2 regions of the Rhizobium atlanticum genome follow, and region 1 is predicted to be linked to the other one. Evidence: riboswitches for the same ligand, from Rfam matches in the RefSeq annotation. Region 1 holds a riboswitch; the other holds the start of a gene.

Region 1 (7,082 bases):
TGCCGCCGCCGATGCGATTGGCGCAGCGGCCGGGCGTCGCGCCGAAATAGGCCGAGTAGAGCGGGTAGTTGTCGAACTCCTCGAAGCCAAGCTGCAGCGGCGCGTCATGTCCCGCAAGGCGCAGATCCTGGATGACCGCGCCCCAGGTGATGATCTTGGCCGTCAGGCCGCCGCCATTGATGACGACGCGATAGACGGTTTCGCCCTCCTTCGTCTGCCCGAAAACATCCCGCTCCAACTTATCCGACATAATCGACCGTCCGTTCCTTTGCGCGTCCGATAAGACGCGCGGCGCTATAGAGTTCCGGACCGGAACCTGCCCGCATTTGCTCCAAACCGCAACCGGGCAGGTCAGAAAGAAATGCCGGTCAAAGATCCATGCCGATCTCTTCGACGTCATAGGGCGTCGTCTGGTAAATCTCATTGATCCAGTTACCGAACAAGAGGTGCGCATGGCTGCGCCAGCGGTTCTGCGGGGCAAGCGTCGGATCATTATGCGGGAAGTAATTATGCGGCATCTTGATCGGCACGCCGGCATCCACATCGCGGAAATACTCATCCGAAAGCGAGGTGGAATCATATTCGACGTGGTTGAACATGTAGAGCCGCCGGCCCCTCTTCTCGTGCACGAGGCATACGCCCATCTCGCTGGATTCCATCAGGATTTCCAGGCTTGCGGATTTCTCGATATCTTCGCGGCGCACCTCGGTCCACCGCGACACCGGAACCTCGAAATTGTCGGAAAAGCCGTTCAGATAGATGGACGAAGGCTTCAGGTTTCGGTGCCGGTAGACGCCGAAGGCCTTTTCCTTCAGCTGATATTTCGGAACGCCGTGGAAGTGATAGATCGCCGCCATCGCGCCCCAGCAGACGTTCATCGTCGAATGGACGTTGGTCTCGGTCCAATTAAAGATCTCCTGCATCTCTGCCCAATAGGTAACGTCCTCATAGGGCAGAAGCTCGATCGGCGCTCCGGTGATGATGAAGCCGTCGAACTTGCGCTGCTTCACCTCTTCCCAGGTCTGGTAGAAGGCGAGCAGGTGATCTTCGGATGTGTTCTTCGCCTTGTGGCCGCCGATGCGGATGAGCGACAGCTCCACCTGCAGCGGCGAAGCGCCGACGAGACGGGCCATCTGCAGTTCGGTCTTGATCTTGTTGGGCATCAGGTTGAGCAGGCCGATCTGCAACGGTCTTATATCCTGACGGATCGCCATCGTCTCGGTCATCACCCGCACACCTTCCTGAACCAGGGTTTCGAAAGCGGGCAGCGTATCGGGGATCTTGATGGGCATTTGCGGTCAACTCGATCGAAAATAAAAAACCGGCGGCGAAAAAATCGCTACCGGTCCGCACGCGGCCCTTTAGCGACTTTTTTAACGTGGCTGCAAGCCGGCCGGCCAAATCACCACGGAGTGCCTTAATTAGTCCCAGTTGAGCCGCGAATCAACTCCGAATGCATGCAGGAGCGGAGCGCCAAGAATCATCACAGTTTAATGACTGATAAAATCTGTTGATAGACCGGTAACGCCACCATGTTAATAATGACAGTATGGGCGGTTGGAAAAGCATGATGGCAGATAAGATCGAGGGGAGGCCGGGCACCAGGAGGCAGGATAAGGTTGGTTACGACTTCAGCCTGACATATCGCCTCGGAGTAATGTTCTCGGCATTCTGGAATTCTGAAGTGCGCGGCAAGGTGCTGTTTCTGGCAACCGTGCTGATCCTTGTCATCCTTCTGACAGCTTACGGCCAGGTCATTCTGAACGAGTGGAACGCCCCCTTCTATGATTCGCTCGAGCGCCGCGATCTCGGCGAATTCTTCCATCAGCTCGAAATCTTTGCGATGATCGCCGGCACGCTGCTGCTGCTCAACGTGCTGCAGGCCTGGCTGAACCAGATGACCGCGCTCTATATGCGCGAGGGCCTGTCGCGCGATCTCGTCAATCAATGGCTGAAGCGCAAGCGAGCGCTGCGGCTCGCCTCGAGCGGCCTGATCGGCGTCAATCCCGACCAGCGCCTGCACGAGGATTCCCGTAACCTCGCCGAAAGCACGACAGGGCTCGTTCTCGGCCTCTTACAGTCAACCATTCTTCTGGTGAGCTTCATCGGCGTGCTCTGGGAGCTGTCGAGCGGCTTCGTCTTCCACATCAGCGGCCACAGCTTCTCCATTCCAGGCTACATGGTCTGGGCAGCGATTTTTTATGCCGCCTCCGCCTCGGTGCTGAGTCAGGTCGTCGGCCGCAAGCTGGTCAAGCTCAATGCCGACCGGTTCTCGAAGGAGGCCGAGCTTCGTTTCACGCTGATGCATGCCAATGAGAACATGCCGGCAATCACCGTCGCTCGCGGCGAAGAGAATGAACGCCGGCGGATCAACACCGACATCAGTTCGGTGCTGAGGGTGGTCAAGCGGCTCGCCATGGCCAATACCAATCTCACCTGGGTTTCGGCCGGCTACGGCTGGCTCGTGATCGTTATCCCGATTATCGTTGCCGCACCCGCTTATTTTTCCGGCGGCCTCACCCTCGGGCAGCTGATGATGTCGGTCGGCGCCTTCAACCAAGTCAATACGGCGTTGCGCTGGTATGTCGCCAATTTCGGTCCGATCGCCGAATGGCGTGCCACGCTGATGCGCGTCACCGACTTCCGCCAGGCGCTGCTCGACATGGACGAGGACTTTGGTGTGAAGGGCAGCATCGCCTATGAAAACACCACCCCCGACAGGCTGACGCTGAAGGATGTGGTGATCAATGCCAAAATCGGCGAAGACATCGAGGAATGCGGCGGTTTTCGCCTGCGTGAAACCGATATCGTGATCAAGGCCGGCGAAAAGATCATGATCAACGGCGATCATAGCGTCAACCGCAAACTGCTGTTCCAGGCCTTGGCCGGGCTCTGGCCGTGCGGCAGCGGCACGATGGGTCTGCCGCCGATCGACGACATGCTGTTCGTTCCGCAGATTGCCTATATTCCGGGCGGCACTTTGCGCGAGGCGCTTGCCTTCCCCGAAAGCCCGGATGCCTACGAGCAGGCTGCCGTCGAGGCGGCCCTTGAAAAGGCCGGCCTGCACTCTCTGATCGCAAGGCTCGATACCCGCGCCCGCTGGGACAAGCTGCTCGACAGCGATGAGCAGAAGGCGATCGGCTTCGCGCGCCTGCTGCTGGTGCGCCCGCGTTGGATCATCTTCGACGAAGTGCTCGAGGGCATGGAGCCGGAATGGCAGGAGACGATGTGCAGCGTGCTGACTTCGATACCCGAAACGGGCATGATCTATATCGGCCGCTCTGAAACCTATCTGGAGGCGCTGCAGCCGCGGGTGCTGCATCTGCAGGCTCTGCCTTCGAGATCTGAAGAGCCGCAGCAGCAGGTCGCCCAGACCACCGGCGCCAGCGCCAGTGCGGGCGCAGCCGTCGTCCCCGCGCCGGCGCTTTAAGACCTCCCCATCAGCAGGAGTTTTACCTGCAGCGTGACGCGAGCGGCTGAGCGCGAGAGTCTCAGCCTTCGAGCTCTTCGCGCAGCATTTCGAGCTCCAACCATTCCTCTTCCATCTTGGACAGGCCGGCGCGCAGCTTTTCCATATCGCTCGCAAGCTGATTGAAGGCGGCGGGGTCACGCGTGAAGAGACCGGGATCGGCCATGACAAGTTCGCGCTTGGCGAGCTCGGCCTCGGCTTTGGCCATCTCCTTCGGCAGATTTTCCAGCGCGAATTTCTGCTTGAAGGAAAGCTTGCCCTTCGAGCCTCCGCCGGAAGCTGTTATCTCCTGCGTCTTCGGCTTCTCCGCCGCCTTCTCGGCCTTCCGGCGCTCTTCGATCGCGCCTTTGCGCTGCGCCAGCATGTCCGTGTAACCGCCGGCATATTCGATCCATCGGCCGTCGGGCGCATCCGCTACGGCGGGCGCGATCGTCGAGGTCACGGTGCGGTCGAGGAAATCGCGATCGTGGCTGACGAGAATGACGGTGCCGGGAAAGCCGGCGACGATTTCCTGCAGGAGGTCGAGCGTCTCGATGTCGAGATCGTTGGTTGGTTCGTCGAGGATCAGGAGGTTTGCCGGGCGCGCCAGGATGCGCGCCAGCATCAGCCGGGCGCGTTCGCCGCCGGAGAGGCTTTTGATCGGCGTGCGCGCCTGTTCCGGCTGGAACAGGAATTCCTTCATGTAGCCGGTGACATGGCGCTGTTCGCCGTTTACGAGCAGGTTTTCGCCACGCCCGTCCGTCAGGTAGTTTGCAAGCGTATCCTCGGGGTTCAGGTCCTCGCGTTTCTGGTCGAGGGTGGCGATCTCCAGGTTGGTGCCGAGTTTCACTGTGCCGCTATCCGGCGAAAGCTGGCCGGTCAGCATTTTCAGGAGCGTCGTCTTGCCGGCACCGTTCGGCCCGACGAGACCGATGCAATCGCCGCGATGTACGCGGATCGAGAACGGCGTGACGATGGCCCGGTCGCCGAAGCTCTTGGTGATCTTCTCGGCCTCGATCACCAGCTTGCCGGATTCCTGCGCGTCCGAAACCGTCGCCTGCACCGTTCCTTGCGGTCCCTTATGGCCGCGATATTGCGAACGCATCGTCTGCAGCTCGCCGAGGCGGCGCATGTTGCGTTTGCGCCGGGCCGTGACGCCGTAGCGCAGCCAGTGTTCTTCGCGCTCGATCGCCTTGCCGAGCTTGTGCTGCTCCAGTTCTTCGGCCTCCAGCACCTGGTCGCGCCATGCCTCGAAATGCGCGAATCCCCTGTCGAGCCGGCGCGAGGCGCCGCGGTCGAGCCAGACGGTTGCCGTCGAGACTTTTTCAAGGAAACGACGGTCGTGCGAAATCAGCACCAGGGCGCTGCGGGTCTTCTGCAGCTCGCCTTCCAGCCATTCGATTGTGGGAAGGTCGAGATGGTTGGTCGGCTCGTCGAGCAGGAGAATATCCGGTTCCGGGGCCAGCACGCGGGCAAGCGCGGCCCGGCGCGCTTCACCGCCGGAAAGGGTGTTCGGATCTTCTTCGCCGGTCAGGCCGAGATGCGACAGAAGATAGGTGACGCGATAGTGGTCGTCGCCCGGTCCCAGCCCGGCCTCGGCATAGGCCTGAACGGTGCGGAAGCCGGCAAAGTCCGGGGCTTGTTCGAGATAGCGCACCGTCGAAGACGGATGACGGAAGACCTCGCCGGACTGCGCCTCGACCAGGCCGGCGGCAATCTTCAGGAGTGTCGATTTGCCAGAGCCGTTACGCCCAACGAGACAGATCTTGTCGCCGGGCTCGACCTGCAGCGAAGCGCCCGCCAGCAGCGGTGCGCCGCCGAAGCTCAGGAAGATGTCGTCGAGTTTCAGAATGGGAGGGGCCAAAATCAGACTCCGGAAAGATCATAGGGTCGGGCAAGCACGATCGCCCGGCCGCTCTCGAGCGAAAAGCGAACCTTGCCTTCCGCGACATTTGAAATGGTGCGCGATGAGCCGAAAGGCAGATGGAAATCCGTGAGCGGATAGCGCGCATTCTCGATGGAGAGCCCCTTCAGCTCGCTGAACGCGGGGACGGAAAACAGGGAGCCCTTGGGAAGGTCCAGTTCGATCGTGCCGGGGAGCAGCGGAACGGCCTCTTCCTTGCCCGAGGTCAGCAGGACGTCGAAACCCTGCTCAGCAAGGCCGACGGCCGACAGCAGGTGCTGAAGCGCATGGTCGGAGCGTTCGCCGCCGAGCGCGCCGGCGAGGATCAGCCGCCGGGCGCCTCGGGCGACCGCTTCCGATACCGCGATCTCTCCGTCCGTTGCCGCCTTTGCTGCGGGATAGGGTTGCTTTGCCACATCGAGAAAGCCCGCTTCGAGCTCGGGGGGCGTCGAATCGAAATCGCCGACCCAGAGCTCAGGCATGACACCAAGCGCCCCCGCATGCCGCATGCCGCCATCGGCCGCGATGAAACGGCTGCCGCCGATCGCGTGGCGCAGGCGTTCCGTCAGGCTGAGTTCGCCGCCGAGCAGAATGGTGAAGGTGGATTGGCTCATGGGCACTGCCCTTAGCGCAAACGGGGGGGCGAGGGGAAGGGGCACCGACGGACGGCGCTTTCGCCTCAACCGGGCGTGTCCTTGTCGCGCGAGAGAAAGATCGCCTCGTAGCCGCCAATGAAACGTTCGAACAGCGTCGCGAAGCGCTCTATATCTTCGCGCGGCCAATCGGAGACGATCTCGGAAATGATGGCCATTTTCTGCGCGTGGATCTCGGCAAGCAGCGCCTGGCCGGCCTCGGTGATGACGACGACGATCCGCCGCGCATCGGCCTGGGAGGCTTCGCGGCGCAGCACGTTGCGCCCGACCATCTCGGCCACGACCCGGCTGGCACGCGACGGGTCGATGCGCAGCATCTCCGCGATCAAGCCGACGGTAACCTCGCCGGGCGACTCAGCCCGCCGCACGGCGTCCAGCACGTCGAGATGGGAAAGCTCAAGGCCCGGTGCGGCACTCTGGATCGCCAGCCTGCCGATCAGCCGTCGGCCGGTCATCAGGCGCATGCGTGCCATGCTCTTGCCGATGCGAGGCAGGTTCTCATCGTCCGGCTCGGCCCGACCGTTGGACAGGATCTTCGTCAGCGTCTCATTCATGACGGCACCATAGCAGATCGGAGGTTAAAATTGAATATGCCGGAGTCACTCATATGCCGTTGACAATTCCATGCTAATAGCACATAAAATAGATCAAACTCGGAAATATGCCCCCATGGACATGCAGCCCGCGCCTGCGCCGCTCGTGACGGATTCTCGTCGCCGGCTTATCCTCTTCTTCTTTCTGATGACCGCCATGTTCATGGCCACGCTCGATAATCAGATCGTCTCCACGGCCCTGCCGACGATCGTCGGTGAGTTCGGCCATCTCGAGCGTTTCGGCTGGATCGGCTCGGCCTACCTGCTGGCGCTCAGCGCTGTCATGCCACTCTACGGCAAGCTTGGTGATCTCTTCGGCCGCAAATATGTGATGATGACGGCGATCGCAATCTTCACCACCGGCTCCGCGGTCTGCGGCCTCGCCGTCTCGATGAACACGCTGATCACCGCCCGTGTGCTGCAGGGCCTCGGCGGTGGCGGCATCATGGTATCGATCTTTGCCGTCAACGCCGATCTGTTCGAGC
Region 2 (7,082 bases), on a different contig from region 1:
GGACGAACATTAGCGAAACGGTTGTGGGGCTGTGGAGCGGGTGAAGGGAATCGAACCCTCGTATTCAGCTTGGGAAGCTGCTGCTCTACCATTGAGCTACACCCGCGATGACCTGAGATTTCCAACAGATGGGGGCCGCTGTCAAGTCGCGGCCCGTCAGGCCGGCGTCAGATGCGGAAATGTTTGGAAAGCTTGAGGCCCTGGGCCTGATAGTTGGAGCCGAGGCCGGAGCCGTAGAGACTGGCCGGTTTTTCCTGCATGTGCTCGTAGACCAGGCGGCCGACGATCTGGCCGTCTTCGAGGATGAAGGGCACTTCGTGGCTGCGCACTTCGAGCACGGCGCGGCTGCCGCGCCCGCCGGCCGGCGCATGGCCGAAGCCGGGATCGAAGAAGCCGGCATAGTGGACGCGGAATTCGCCGACCAGCGGATCGAAGGGGGTCATCTCGGCGGCATAGTCCGGCGGCACATGCACGGCTTCACGCGAGACAAGGATATAGAACTCGTCGGGATCGAGGATCAGCTCGTTGCGGCCGCGGCTGTAGAGCGGCTCCCAGAAATCGAAAATATCGTGCTGGTCCTTTTCATCGACGTCGACGACGGCGGTATGGTGTTTGCCGCGATAGCCGATCAGGCCGTCCTTGTCGCCGGTGAGATCGATCGACAGCGCAATGCCGCCGCCCGAGACGTTCGGCTGCTTGCTGGCAACGAGCGTTTCGCTTTCATGCAGCCTCAGAAGTTCCGGCTCGCCGAGCACGGACTGGCCGACGCGGAAGCGGATCTGCGACAGGCGCGAGCCGCGGCGAACGACGATCGGGAAGGTGCGCGGGCTGATTTCGAGATAGAGCGGGCCGGAATAGCCCGGCGGGATCTTGTCGAATTCCTGGGCGTAGTCGGTGATGACGCGGGTGAAGATATCGAGCCTGCCGGTCGAGCTCTTCGGATTGGCCGAAGCCGACATGTCGGCAGGCAGCGCCAGGCTCTCCATCAGCGGCACGATATAGACGCAGCCGGTTTCGAGCACCGCGCCCTGGGACAGGTCGATCACGTGCAGGCTCAGCCGATCGAGCTTGTCGGAGACCAGATGCGAGGGGCCGGGCATGAAGGAAGCGCGCACACGAAAGGCCTTGCTTCCTAAGCGCAGATCGAGGCTCGCCGGCTGGATCTGATCGCGGTCGAGCTCCCGCTCGGAGTTCAGACGCCCCGTTTCGAACAGTGCCGCAATCGCGCGGTCCGCCAGAATTCCAGTTTCGCGAGCCATCATGCCCCATCCATCATTTTGCCGCCGACAAAACCAAAATCGGGGAATTGACGCAAGCAGCTAACAGCAGTATTGCAAAATTATCCCGTGGTGATTTGGCCGGTCGGCTTGCAGCCACGTTAAACAAGTGGCTAAAAAGACCGGGTTATGAAACCGGTCTGCTTTTGCGGCCGGTTTTTTGTTATGTGAAGGTGATGGCATGAGCAAGACCTGGCGCCCGGCAACCCAACTCGTCCATGGCGGCACGCTGCGTTCGCAATATGGCGAAACATCAGAGGCAATCTATCTCACCCAGGGTTTCGTCTATGACACGTCGGAAGCGGCCGAAGCCCGCTTCAAGGGCGAAACGGACGGCTTCATCTATGCCCGCTACGGCAGCCCGACCAACGACATGTTCGAAAAGCGCATGTGCGCATTGGAAGGCGCTGAAGATGCCCGCGCCACTGCCTCCGGCATGGCGGCCGTCGCCGCCGCCGTCCTCTGCCAGGTTAAGGCAGGCGACCACATCGTCGCCGCCCGCGCGCTGTTCGGCTCCTGCCGCTGGGTCGTGGAAACGCTGGCGCCGAAATACGGCATCGAGTGCACGCTGGTCGACGGCCGGGATCTCGCCAACTGGGAAAAGGCGGTCCGCCCGAATACCAAAGTATTCTTCCTGGAGAGCCCGACCAACCCGACGCTCGAAGTGATCGATATTGCAGGCGTCGCCAGCCTCGCCAACCAGGTCGGCGCCAAGCTGATCGTCGACAACGTCTTCGCGACGCCGCTCTTTCAGAAGCCGCTCGAACTCGGCGCCCATATCGTTGTCTATTCCGCCACCAAGCATATCGACGGCCAGGGCCGGTGCCTCGGCGGCGTGGTGCTCGCCGACAAGGCATGGATCGACGAGAACCTGCACGACTATTTCCGCCATACCGGCCCGGCCATGTCGCCGTTCAATGCCTGGACGCTTCTGAAGGGCATCGAAACGCTGCCGCTGCGCGTCAAGCAGCAGACTGAGAATGCGGCGAAGATCGCCGATTTCCTAGCAGAGCAGGGCAAGGTCGCCAAGGTGATCTATCCCGGCCGCAAGGATCACCCGCAGGCTGACATCATCGCCAAGCAGATGACCGGCGGCTCGACGCTCGTCTGCTTCGAGCTGAAGGGCGGCAAGGAGGCGGCCTTCGCGCTGCAGAACGCGCTTGAGATCATCAAGATCTCCAACAATCTCGGCGACAGCAAAAGCCTGATCACCCATCCGGCAACGACGACGCACAAGAACCTGACGGAAGAGGCGCGTGCCGAACTCGGCATTTCTCCGGGTACGGTGCGGCTTTCGGCCGGCATCGAGGATACGAACGACCTGATCGAGGATTTCGCGCAGGCGCTTTCCAAGGTTTCGGCCTGATCGACTGGAATAGCGGCCGGACTTCAATGAGGAGCCGGCCGCCGATCTGCGGGAACAAGTAACCCCGCGCCGGCGTTGCGAAGTAAAATTAACGCTGACGATTAGGCTTAACGATCGAAAACCATACGATGATCACCATTTGACCGCTGATCAACGTTCCGTTTCTTGACGGACGGGGCCTCTTTATAAGATACGGGTAACATATCTTGACTATGGTGCAAGGCATGTATCGCGCCCTCACAAGAGATATCGAAGTCGTGGTCGAACCGTTCTATCTGGAGGAGCAATCCGATCCGGAAGACGATCGCTATGTCTGGGGTTACCGGATCGTCATCAGCAACAATTCCGGCGTCGCCGTACGCCTCATCAATCGCTACTGGAACATCACCGACCAGAACGGGGTGGTGGACGAGGTGACCGGCCCCGGCGTCGTCGGCGAACAGCCGCGGCTCAGCCCCGGCGACACCTACGAATATTCCTCCGGCTGCCCACTCGACACGCCCTCAGGCCTGATGTTCGGCCATTACCAGATGGAAACGGATGAAGGCGAGCTATTCGACGTCGACATCCCCGCCTTCTCGCTGGATTCACCGGGGCTACTGCGCGTGCTGAACTGAGCGCAGGCCCCAAAGTCGATATGCTCGATTCACCCCAGATGACATGCATCAGAGATCAAAAGGATCCGAGGCCGTCCGGGTGTCCGGCTTTGCTTCGAACGGATCCTTTGATTGGGGCGTGGCTGGCCGCTGAGCGACTGCAGCGTTTACCGCCTTTTGGCAGGTGAGCATCTCATCCGTTGCCCTGACCGAATTTTTTAAACTCAGCGCAACAATCTGCTTTCCGTTGAAGGTGGCGCGAAAACCCAGTTTACGAGCGAACTCGGCAATGAGACTGGAATCCTTAAAATCGATCCATAATCCCTTGAAGCCATCAAGATCGAGAGCGCTCGCATTCGCCGTCCATTGAGAACGATCTAACGACAACTCGATGGGATATTGCTTTCCCACTTCCAAGGATTTCCAGTTCGGATTTGCGATCACAATGTAAAAAGGGCTCTCCTTTTTTGTAAAATTAAAGCCCAGACGAAAAACGGTGCCGTCATCAAATGAAGTGAGAACAAAACAGCCGTTGCCCAAGGTCGGGTCGACAGCCACGGTCCAGCCGCCAACCTCTTTCCATTTGATTGTTTCGTCATCAGCCAGGACAATCCGTGGCATCGCAGCAATGAATGCGAATACAAAATACAAAAGCCGCATTGACGTCCCGCCCCCAGAACCAGTTGGGATAATAGGTGCACAGTGACTACTAAAAGTCGAGTCACTGTGCCGCTGCAATGCGCATCTTTTTCGCGCCAAGCGCGACTAATGTTATTCCGCCGGCTGAAGCTCGGCTGCTTCGAAGCGGTAGGTGGTCGAGCAGAATTCACAGGTGACGGATATCTCGCCGTTTTCCTGGCTGGCCTCGATCTCCTCGGCGGTGAACCCCTTCAGCACGTTGCCTATTTTTTCCCGCGAGCAGCTGCAGCGGTCGAAGACGGCGCGGGGCTCGAAGACGCGCACGCCGCGCTCGTGGAACAGGCGGAACAAGAGACGTTCGGTGCCGACCTGCGGATCGGTCAGCTCGTCGGCATCGATGGTCTCGACCAGCGAGCGCGCTTCGGTCCAGGCGTCATCCTCGCCATGCGGACGGTCGCCGTTATCGCCGTCGCCGCCGTGGAGATCAGGCTGGCGCATGCGCTCCGGTGCCTCCGGCAGGAACTGGGCGACGAGGCCGCCTGCCCGCCAACGATGGCGCGGCTTGCCGGTATCGTCACGATCGAAGAGTTCCGCCGCAGCCAGGCGCACACGCGTCGGGATCTGCTCCGACTGGCGGAAATAGACGCCGGCGATCTCCTCGAGCGACGTGCCGTCGAGGGCGACAATGCCCTGATAGGGCTGGGCGAACTTGCCCTGATCGATGGTGAAGGCGAGCACGCCCTTGCCGAGCAGTTGCTCCGGCTCGGTCTCGCCTGAGGCAATCGCCTGGTCGAGCAGCGCCCGGTCGAAACGGGCATAGGCACGCACGTTCTCCGGCGTCGAGAAATCGGCGACGAGCAGATCGACCGGGCCGTCGCCCTTGGTCTGCACGGTGAACTTGCCGTCGAACTTCAGCGAGGTGCCGAGCAGCACCGTCAGTACGACGACTTCGGCGAGCAGCCGGGCGACGGGCGCGGGATAATGATGGCGCTCGAGGATCGCATCGAGCATGGGGCCGAGCTGGACGGCGCGGCCGCGCACATCCAGACCCTCCACCTGAAAGGGGACGACATGATCATCGCCGGCGAAATCGAACTGGCCGAGGGCGGCTGCAGCTTCTGCCATGGCTTTACTCCTAGTTTCTGGAGCGGCGGCCAAAGTGTCCGGCGCTCGCGCAGTCGGGCCGCAAGCTTATGACTCGCAACATCCGATTATGGTTCAGATCGCGCCCAGGCACCAAGCAAGAATCGACTTCTGCGCATGAAGACGGTTTTCCGCTTCATCGAAGACCACGGATTGCGGGCCGTCGATCACCTCGTCCGTCACTTCCTCACCGCGATGAGCAGGCAGGCAATGCATGAACAATGCATCGCTGCCGGCCTTGGCCATCAAGGCAGCATTGACCTGATAAGGCTGGAAGACGTTGTGACCCCGGGCCCGATGTTCCTGATTCATGGAGACCCAGGTATCGGTCACCACGCAATCGGCGCCTTCGACCGCACGGTCGGCATCATGGCAGAGCATGACTTCGGCGCCCTCATTGCGGGCCCAGTTCAGATAGTGATCTTTGGGCTCGGAACCAAGAGGCACGGCCATGTTCATGCGGTAGCCGAAGCGCGCAGCCCCTTCCACCAGCGAATGCAGCACATTGTTGCCGTCGCCGGTCCATGCGATCGTCTTGCCCTTAATCGGGCCGCGATGCTCCTCGAAGGTCATGATATCGGCCATGATCTGGCAGGGGTGGGTGTCGTCCGTCAGCGCATTGATCACAGGCACGGTCGCGTGCTCGGCGAGCTCCAAAAGCCTGGAATGCTCGGTGGTGCGGATCATGATCGCATCGACATAACGCGACAGCACCTTGGCGGTGTCGCCGATCGTCTCGGCGCGGCCGAGCTGCATTTCAGTGCCCGACAGGAACAGCGTTTCGCCGCCGAGCTGGCGCATGCCGACGTCGAAGGAAACGCGGGTGCGTGTCGACGGCTTTTCGAAGATCATCGCCAGCATCTTGCCAGCGAGCGGCTTGTCGCCCTTGCCTGATTTGAAGGCCTGCTTGCGGGCGAGCGCGTCGTTCATGATAGTTCTGAGGTCGGCCGAGGTGACGGCCGAAAGATCGAGGAAATGTTTAGGAGCCATGTTCTTACCTGTCGTGCGCCCGAAGGCGGCGATCCCTTCAAGCCGTCTTCTTGATCTTGGCGGCGCGGATGCTCTCGGCAGCGCGCTCGAGGCGCACGAGCCCCTCGCGGGCTTCTTCGGCAGTGACCACCAGCGGCGGAAGAAGGCGGATGACGTTGTCGCCGGCCGGCACGCCGAGCAGATGCGCGGCGCGGATCGCCTGCAGCAATTCGGCCGAGGGAACCGCAGCCTTGACGCCGAGCAGAAGCCCCTCGCCTCGGATATCCTCGATCACATCGGGATACCGATCCTTGAGCGAGGCCAGCCCCTGGCGGAAGACGAGCGCGACGTCGCGCACATGCTCAAGGAAGCCATCGGCGAGGATGACGTCGAGTACGGCACTGCCGACCGCCATGGCCAGCGGATTGCCGCCATAGGTCGAACCATGCGTGCCGGCCTTCATGCCGGAGGCAGCCTCGGCCGTGGCAAGGCAGGCGCCGAGCGGGAAACCGCCGCCGATGCCCTTGGCAACGGCCATGATATCGGGCGTGATGCCGGACCATTCATGGGCGAAGAGCTTGCCGGTGCGGCCGACGCCGGTCTGGACCTCGTCGAGGATCAGCAGCAGGCCGTTTTCGTCGCAGATCCGGCGAAGCGCCTTCATGAATTCGCCGGTGGCGGGACGCACGCCGCCCTCGCCTTGCACCGGCTCGATCAGGATTGCGGCCGTCGCATCGGTAATGGCGGCGCGGACGGCCTCGATGTCGCCGAACGGCACCTGATCGAAACCCGGCGCCTTGGGGCCGAAACCTTCGAGATATTTCTCCTGACCGCCGGCAGCAATCGTCGCGAGCGTGCGCCCATGGAAGGCACCCTCGAAGGTGATGATATGGAAGCGCTCGGGATGGCCCTTGGAAAACTGGTAGCGGCGCGCGGTCTTGATGGCGCATTCGAGCGCCTCGGCGCCCGAATTGGTGAAGAACACCTTATCGGCGAAGGTAGCGTCCGTCAGCCGCTTGGCGAGGCGCTCCTGGCCGGGGATCTCATAGATGTTTGAGAGGTGCCAGACCTTGTCGGCCTGCTCCTTCAGCG

The links. Region 1 has a riboswitch for S-adenosylmethionine ahead of metA (homoserine O-acetyltransferase MetA). Riboswitches for the same ligand answer to the same signal wherever they lie in the genome.
Region 2: linked by a shared signal. The riboswitch ahead of PH551_RS02955 (O-succinylhomoserine sulfhydrylase) and the one ahead of metA (homoserine O-acetyltransferase MetA) in region 1 are both predicted to bind S-adenosylmethionine.

What each region holds. Positions count from the first base shown of each region.
Region 1 is NZ_JAQJCJ010000007.1:100,855-107,936, reverse strand. It holds gene PH551_RS12390 (aldose epimerase family protein) at 1-250, opposite strand, end outside; gene metA (homoserine O-acetyltransferase MetA) at 369-1,292, opposite strand; SAM riboswitch at 1,342-1,419, opposite strand; gene PH551_RS12380 (ABC transporter ATP-binding protein/permease) at 1,571-3,430, shown strand; gene PH551_RS12375 (ABC-F family ATP-binding cassette domain-containing protein) at 3,492-5,312, opposite strand; gene PH551_RS12370 (thiamine diphosphokinase) at 5,315-5,965, opposite strand; gene PH551_RS12365 (MarR family winged helix-turn-helix transcriptional regulator) at 6,031-6,558, opposite strand; gene PH551_RS12360 (MDR family MFS transporter) at 6,674-7,082, shown strand, end outside.
Region 2 is NZ_JAQJCJ010000002.1:112,559-119,640, forward strand. It holds tRNA gene PH551_RS02945 (tRNA-Gly) at 33-106, opposite strand; gene PH551_RS02950 (2'-deoxycytidine 5'-triphosphate deaminase) at 168-1,262, opposite strand; SAM riboswitch at 1,337-1,415, shown strand; gene PH551_RS02955 (O-succinylhomoserine sulfhydrylase) at 1,459-2,643, shown strand; gene apaG (Co2+/Mg2+ efflux protein ApaG) at 2,868-3,260, shown strand; gene PH551_RS02965 (hypothetical protein) at 3,309-3,899, opposite strand; gene PH551_RS02970 (Hsp33 family molecular chaperone) at 4,011-5,003, opposite strand; gene argF (ornithine carbamoyltransferase) at 5,097-6,011, opposite strand; gene PH551_RS02980 (aspartate aminotransferase family protein) at 6,049-7,082, opposite strand, start outside.